2 regions of the Neobacillus sp. DFD-2R genome follow, and region 2 is predicted to be linked to the other one. Evidence: riboswitches for the same ligand, from Rfam matches in the RefSeq annotation. Region 2 holds a riboswitch; the other holds the start of a gene.
What was found. A riboswitch is a leader RNA that binds a small molecule or an ion and turns the genes downstream of it on or off. The one in region 2 is predicted to bind lysine.

Region 1 (4,192 bases), 1.4 Mb from region 2:
GTCTCGAAGTTTGTAAGAAAATCCGCTACCTCCCATTTGCTGCTAATCAACGTATTTCCTCCTCTCATTAATAAGTGTATAAAGTGTATGATTGGCTTTTGAAAATCAGTACCTCCAATCGAATATATTAGTATGTTTTTTGATTATGGCAAGAATACCCTTTCCATTCAATCATCTTGTTAGGAAGACAAACATGGTTTCTGATAAATAAACTTTATTAAATTCGTTTTGAAAATCCAAAAAGAGCACTCACCAACGAATGAGTACTCTCTTCTTCATTTTTACAAAAAACAATTTAATAGCCTTTTTTTGTATCCACCTTATTATGAAGGGGCTTATTTTCTTCAATGTTTTTCAGTGTTTCGATAAAACATGCAGCACCCTCATTAGGTGTTGTTACAGCAGAAATATGTGGGGTGATATGTATATTTGGATGATTCCAAAATGGATGATTCTCGGGAAGCGGCTCTTGTGAAAATACATCGAGAACGGCAAATCTGACATGATTATCATTTAAAGCATTTAGTAAGGCTTCCTCATCAAGGGATGCACCCCTTCCCACATTAATAAGTCCTGCATTTGATAAATGTGAAAAGAGATTCTCATCGAATAAATTTGCTGTTTGTTCGGTTAATGGCAAGGTATTAATGATGTAATTCATTTCACTTAATCGTGAAAAATGGGAACAAGCCGGCATAACCTCGTGAAAATAATCTTTTTCCTTCCCGCTTAAAGATACACCGTATACTTCTACTCCAAGTCCAGCCAAAATCTTAGCCGTTTTTTGTCCAATCTCACCGGTTCCATAGATCATGACCTTTTGTTCATTCAATAACTTCGGAGTTATGGGCTGCCATTTATTTTGGCGCTTTATTTCATGAAATTGGTCGTGAAACTGTAAATCTTTCAGGATGTAGCTTAAACAATACTCTGCAATTCTTTGTCCAAAGGAACAAATGGTTCTTGTTAGTAAAACAGCTTCCTTCCAGTCTTTTTTAAATAAAAAACGGTCAACGCCCGCACCCAGGGAGTGTACCCATTTTACATGACTATAATCATAATTAGATTTTAAATTGAAAGAAACTAAAGCGTCGGCCCACCCTAAATCAGCCTGGGTAAGCCCATCCTCAGGCTTATAGCGAAAATTTTGACGGAAGTCTTCCTTTTCTATTAAAGTCTTTAGTTCTTTGTACATTGGGCTAACCACTAGGATATTATTTACTATCATTCTTTTCCCACCTCTATTTTATTTTACACGAGTGACTAATTTCTTCATTATATAAAAACCCAAAAAATAAAGTTAGATAAAAGATATCCAAATACCCTTGTATTAAAAGGAATTTCCTGTTATATTACATACAATTAAATATTTTTCTTACTTCAAACCTTTTGAAGTGAGGATAGAGGCGCAAAGACCATTAGTACGCAATGTGAGGATAATGAGATCCATTGACGATTGTGGAAAGGGGAATTTGCCGAAGCTAAAAGATTCTCATTATTCTTGAAGCTGGTTCAGCTATTGAAGAAATACTGAACTGTCATATAGGAAACTATATGGAGGGCTATCTCACGCATGGGAACTTGTTTTTATTGAATGTTTCTACTGCAACAGCGAACCCTCGTTGTTGCTTTTTTGCGTTGATTTTGAACGGCCTTAACCACCACCTCTAATTTTAAAAATCTATTAAAAGGGTGAGAAATTATGAATTTTGGCCAGATTTTAACTGCAATGGTTACGCCATTTGATCAAAATGGCGAGGTTGATTTTAACGCGACGAGAGCTTTAGTCAATTATTTAATTGCTAATGGAACGGATGGATTAGTTATTGCCGGTACCACCGGCGAGTCCCCTACCTTAACAACAGAAGAAAAAGTAGCGTTGTTTAAATTTGTTGTAGAGGTTGTCGATGGTAGAATTCCGGTTATTGCCGGGACTGGATCAAATAACACGAAAGCCTCCATCAGCTTAACAAGTCTTGCTGAGGAAGCAGGAGTGGATGGGATTATGCTCGTCGTTCCATACTACAACAAACCGTCTCAAGAAGGATTATATCAACATTTTAAAGCGATTGCCGAATCAACACGATTACCGGTTATGCTTTACAATATCCCGGGACGAAGCGTTGTTAACATGTCTGTAGAGACCATTGTCCGTCTTTCGAAGATTGACAATATTGTTTCCATAAAAGAAGCAAGCGGTAACTTGGATGCCATGTCAGACATCATTAGCCAAACCCCAAATGACTTTACATTGTACAGTGGTGATGATGGTTTAACTTTACCGGTATTAGCGATCGGCGGAACCGGAATTATTTCCGTTGCTTCCCATATCATTGGGAATGAAATGCAAGAAATGATTAGTAATTTTAAAAACGGCAATCTCCAGGATGCTGCTTCAGCGCATCGCAGACTGCTTCCAATAATGAAAGCATTATTTTCCGCACCAAATCCAACACCTGTAAAAGCAGCATTAAATATGACCGGAATCAATGTTGGCGGTGTCCGCTTACCATTGGTTCCAATAAATGATGCAGAAAAAAAGGCGCTGGAAAGTATTCTTGCAGCTGACAAAACAGAAGTACTTATCTAATTCGATTAAAATTGCTTTTTGTATTCCTTAAGGAATACAAGAAAAAATAGGCTGCATCACTCCAAAATGATTTGGAATGAAGGCAGCCTATTTTTTGCTATCTATAATTCACATTTCGCCAGGTAAGTCAAAAGCACCATGTGTTTTTAAATAGTATTTTGCTCAACTCTGATTAAATTCCTATCAGAAAGTTTCATTGCGGACAGTCCGCTAAACGAATTCCTTTAAAGCATTTTCGTCCCATGGATAATTCGTTGTTAAAAACTCTGCCAGTTCTTTACTTTTTTGTTTTCTTTCTTTACGCATTTTTGCTCGGTCAGGTGCTGTTTCATGTAATTTTTTCTCTTCCGCTGTTTCCGGAATGACTTGTGGAACACGCGCCGGGCGTTTATTTTCATCAAGTGCGACAAATGTTAATAGAGCAGTTGCTGCCACCTTACGTTCACCGCTTTTTAAATTTTCAGCAATAATCTTTACGAACACTTCCATTGATGACGTACCTGTCCATGTTACATAGGAATCAAAATGGACGGAATCAGTTGTTCGAATAGGATGTAAAAAGTCAACAGAATCAGTTGAAGCTGTTACACATTCACTCCGGCTATGGCGTGCAGCAGAAGTTGAAGCAACTTGATCCAGATGATCCATTAACCGGCCGCCAAATAACGTATTATGATTATTAACATCGTTCGGGAATACACGACTTGTTCGTACTACGCGTGATTCTTTGCAAAATTTTGCCTCCATAAAAACATCTCCTCAAAACAAATGAATCCGTTCTATTTTTATTTCCATCCGGGTAATGCTAATTAGCCTTCCAATAATAAGGTTTCAGGGTCTTCTAGAAGTTCTTTTACTGTAGCCAGAAAGCTTACTGCCTCTTTTCCATCAACGATTCGATGGTCATAAGACAAAGCGATATACATCATTGGACGGTTTTCCATTCGTTCTTGATCAATGGCTATTGGTCTTGTTTGAATTTTATGCATACCAAGTATACCAACTTGAGGACCATTCAGGATTGGCGTTGACATAAGAGAACCAAAGACACCGCCGTTTGTAATTGTAAATGTTCCACCTTGAAGTTCATTTAGCGTAAGGGCATTGTCACGTGCTTTTTTGCCTAGGTCGCTTATTTCCCCTTCAATTTCAGCAAAACTCTTCTGATTCGCATCGCGCACAACCGGTACAACTAACCCGCCTGGAGCCGCAACCGCGATTCCGATATCATAAAACTTTTTAACAAGCACTTCATCATTTTGAATTTCCGCATTTAACAGCGGGAATTGTTTTAAAGCTGCTACCACTGCTTTTGTAAAGAAGGACATAAACCCAAGACGAACCTCATGTTTTTCAAAAAACGCATCTTTCCGTTTTTTCCGTAAGTTCATAACAGCTGACATATCAACCTCATTAAACGTCGTTAACATAGCCGCTGTTTGCTGGACTTCCACAAGGCGTTTTGCAATGGTTTGACGGCGTCTGGACAATTTTACGCGTTCTACAGGCTTGTCGAACTCTGATTGAACTTGAGCTGAAGCCGTACTTGAAACCGCCTTTTCAATTTTTGGCTCTTCCTTTTTCGCAGGTGCCTGAGTGTGT
Region 2 (4,192 bases):
TTTGCCAATAAAACTTGTTAAAGCTGTTTTAAAAGTCGGCACTAGCATTGCTGAGAAAATCCCCGAAGCTGAAAAATATGTAAAGGATATAAATATTGATCTGTTAATTGAAGCCATTGAAAATGAAGTGGACGGACAAATCGTCGATATTACCTCTGCCAAAGGCGAAAAAGTATTCGTTATCATTGAGTGATGCTAATGATAAAGGTGAAAATTAGCATCAAGGATAAAAAATTTACCGTTCCAGTCCCATACCAGCTCTTAAACATGTTAAGCGGTCTTCTTACATCAAAAAGAATGATTAGATATGCCAATAAGGCGATTGAGAAAGACGGAAAAGACTTTAAAGTACCGCAAATAAGTAGGAAAGATTTAAAACCATTGTTGAAGGCTCTTTCAGAGCATAAAGGATTAATTTTAGTTGAAACCAAATTAAATGATGGAACTGAGGTTATAGTCAGGCTTTAAAGTATTATTTCCTGTTTGGGGATAATGCTTTTTTCTTTCTAATATGAAATAGGAATATTTTTTATTTTCAGGGTTAAGAGCTCTGCTTTTGTGGAAATATCTTTAAAGGAGGCGGAATTATCGTAAATCCACACGGAATTAAAGACTAAACTCGCGGGTAAAGATAAAAAATCCGCGGAATTAATAAAATGGATAAAACATTCGAAATTTTCTGAGTTTATGGGATAAAAAAATAGCACGCGCAATTGCGTGCTAGCGTAATTAATTTGATAAATCACATTTCTGTAAAGGAATAACCTTTGTCTTTTTCGTAAATTTATAGACAAGCCATAAAATCAGGAACAATGGTAAACCGATGTAAGAAACTAAAACGCCATTCCAATCGACATGATCTCCCATAAATGCTGAGTAGTTTTGTCCTAAAACAACAAATCCACAGACAGCAAAAGCGAAGATTGGTCCAAATGGGAAGAATTTTGATTTATAAGGTAATAAGTTTAAGTCTTTACCTTGGGCAACATATGCCTTCCGGAAACGGTAATGACAAATGGCAATTCCGAGCCATGCGATAAATCCCGACATTCCGGAAGCGTTTAATAACCATACATAAACAGTGCCATCTCCAAATAAAGAAGCAAGGAATGCGAGCGTACCTACTAACGAAGTGACAATTAATGCATTAACGGGTACACCATTTTTGTTTAATTTACCAAGGAATTTAGGTGCATTGCCTTGACGTGCTAAATCCCACAGCATACGAGTTGAAGCGTACATTCCTGAATTTCCTGCAGATAATACTGCTGTTAAAATGACAGCATTCATAACAGATGCAGCGAAGGCAATTCCTGCCTTTTGAAAAACAAGTGTAAAAGGAGATACACTTACATCACTATTTGCCAAAGAACTGTTTGTATAAGGAATCAAAAGTCCAATTACTAGGATAGCTAATACATAGAATAAAAGAATACGCCAGAATACTTGTTTTACAGCACGAGGAATTGATTTGGACGGGTCATCCGTTTCTCCTGCAGCAACCCCTAAAAGTTCTGTTCCTTGGAAGGAGAAGCCAGCTGCCATAAAGATTCCCAGCATGGACATAAAGCCGCCATGGAATGGTGCATCGCCAATCGTGAAGTTTTTAAAGCCGATTACGTGACCACCCATAATCCCAAAAATCATCAATGCACCAGCAATAACAAAGATAATAACGGTAACTACTTTAATAAGTGAGAACCAGTATTCAGCCTCCCCGAAACCCTTTACAGAAAGATAATTTAATAGAAACATAATGATTAAAAAGACTGCGCTCCATATAAATGAAGGAGTATGCGGAAACCAGAACTTCATAATCATCGTTACCGCAGATAATTCGGCAGCAATTGTAATCGCCCAGTTATACCAGTAATTCCACCCAAGGGCGAAGCCGAGGGAAGGATCTACAAATTTGTTTGCATATGTGCTAAAGCTTCCTGCAACAGGCATATAGGCACCCATTTCGGCAAGGCTGGTCATTAAAAAATAAACCATGACACCAATTACAAGATAGGAAAGAAGGGCACCTCCGGGACCGGCAGAATGGATAGCTCCACCACTGGCAAGAAATAAACCGGTACCAATTGTTCCTCCCAGTGAAATCATTGTAAGGTGACGAGCTTTTAAGCTTCGTTTTAATTCCGTTGCTTCATTTTTAGGTGTATAACTTTCTTTTATTACACGTGCAGTTTGCATTGTCTTGACTCCTTTTATTTATTTTTGGAAGGAGTTTGGAATAAAAAATACCATCGAAGTAGAATCGATGGCATTGTCAATACCCCGCATCATACCTTCCGAAAGATAGCTCAACACGAATGGCTGGCAGGGCCAAACGTGACAGTTCTGTTCCTATTTGGAGACAGCCCCAGCATGCTTTTCCAGAGATGAAAGCACACTTCGGCAGCTTTTCCTTTCTAACGGAGTCAGGGATATCTCTGCATCTCATCCGTTATACTAATAAAAACCGCGACCTCTACCTCATCGGTTTGATGAGGATTTATGATATGAAATTAATATACTCCTAAAGTATAAATACTATTGTAAAATTGTCAATGTATTCTCGTTAAAAATATAACAGAGCAAAATTATATTATAGCATGAATATTGATTTTATGTGTATAAATATTCACTTTAAGAATCAAGTTAATCTTTAGTTTGTATTGAAAAAACGAGTGGGAAATGGGTAAAGAAGCAACAAAATTGTAATTGACAGATAATTTATTATTATTATAAAAAACTTTTAAATTTACATTAGCGATAAGAATCGGTATTATTTTCTAAAAGAAATATGGCAGGTGTGAGGAGGACTTTTCCGTGAGATTTATTGGAATTATTATCGGATCCCTTATCGTTGTAGTGGGATTTAACCTTTTCTTAATCCCCCATGAAGTGTTAAGTAGTGGGCTAAGCGGGATCTCAATGATTTTGGGGATGATTACTCCTCTTAATACAGGGCTGGCAAACTTCCTATTGAACTTTCCGTTATTAATTATCGGATATAAAATGATTGGCAAAAAGTTTGTCTTGAATTCAATCTTTTCTGTATTGATTATATCTTTAGGTCTATATTTAGTTCCTGTCCATGAAATTGCGAAGGATACAATTCTATCTTCGATCTTCGGTGGTGCCTTAACAGGACTGGGGGTAGGGATTGTCTTCCGTTGTTCAGGATCAACTGGCGGATTTGACATCATTGGTATGATTATTGCGAGAAAAAGAGACTTTCCAATCGGTGTTTTGCTTTCGGGTATGAACGCAGTTGTTATCGTAATCAGTGGCTTTTTGTTTAATTGGGATTCGGCGCTTAATACATTAGTTTCCATCTATGTAACCGGAAAAGTTGTGGATACCATATACACTGATCATGCGAAGCTGACAATCATGATTATTACCAATAAGGGTGAGGAAATGAGGAAGCATTTGCTTACCAATTTGTATAGAGGCTTAACAATCATGGATGGTGTTGGCGGTTATTCGAATGATAAACGTAATATTTTAGTTACTGTAATTTCCCGTTATGAACTAAATGAAGTAAAGAACCTCATTTCGGAGGTCGACACAGATGCATTCGTTAATATTACTGAAACGATAGAAGTTATGGGGCTTTTTCATCGACCAAGCCCGAAATAAAAATAACCCCGGAATGGGGTTATTTTTATTTCAGTTAATTATTAAATCGATTTTTTTAGTATCAACAAATAATTCTGAATTCTGATATACTAAAATAATGGATAAAAATCCTATGGCTATAGTAAAAAGGGTTGGAATTGAAACAGAAAAAAGAAGGGAAGGGAATCAATGCGGTCCATTATATTAGGCATTTTTGCCGCTTTCTTTTTTGCATTTACATTTATTCTTAACAGGAAGATGGACCTGGCAGGAGGAAGTTGGATTTGGAGTTCTTCATTAAGGTATTTCTTTATGGTACCATTTCTCTTAATAATCGTAATAGGTAGAAGAAACCTTAAATCACTGCTAAGTGAAATGAAAAAGCAGCCGGGTGCATGGTTTATCTGGAGCTCTGTCGGCTTCGGATTATTTTATGCTCCGATTTGTTTTTCAGCTTCCTATGCTCCAGGATGGCTTATTGCAGCCACATGGCAAATTACGATTATCTCCGGATCTTTATTGGCTCCATTTTTTTACGAAATGGTCCATACTGATAAAGGTTCAATACAGGTAAAGGGAAAAA

Region 1: another riboswitch for lysine. It lies ahead of dapA (4-hydroxy-tetrahydrodipicolinate synthase); the one in region 2 lies ahead of AC3ANV_RS10105 (amino acid permease).

What each region holds. Positions count from the first base shown of each region.
Region 1 is NZ_CM173228.1:3,429,716-3,433,907, forward strand. It holds gene AC3ANV_RS17195 (hypothetical protein) at 1-50, opposite strand, end outside; gene AC3ANV_RS17200 (D-2-hydroxyacid dehydrogenase) at 296-1,228, opposite strand; lysine riboswitch at 1,394-1,573, shown strand; gene dapA (4-hydroxy-tetrahydrodipicolinate synthase) at 1,703-2,590, shown strand; gene AC3ANV_RS17210 (acyl-CoA thioesterase) at 2,801-3,337, opposite strand; gene odhB (2-oxoglutarate dehydrogenase complex dihydrolipoyllysine-residue succinyltransferase) at 3,400-4,192, opposite strand, start outside.
Region 2 is NZ_CM173228.1:2,017,781-2,021,972, forward strand. It holds gene AC3ANV_RS10095 (SHOCT-like domain-containing protein) at 1-193, shown strand, start outside; gene AC3ANV_RS10100 (hypothetical protein) at 199-468, shown strand; gene AC3ANV_RS10105 (amino acid permease) at 730-2,196, opposite strand; lysine riboswitch at 2,295-2,484, opposite strand; gene AC3ANV_RS10110 (YitT family protein) at 2,815-3,630, shown strand; gene AC3ANV_RS10115 (DMT family transporter) at 3,799-4,192, shown strand, end outside.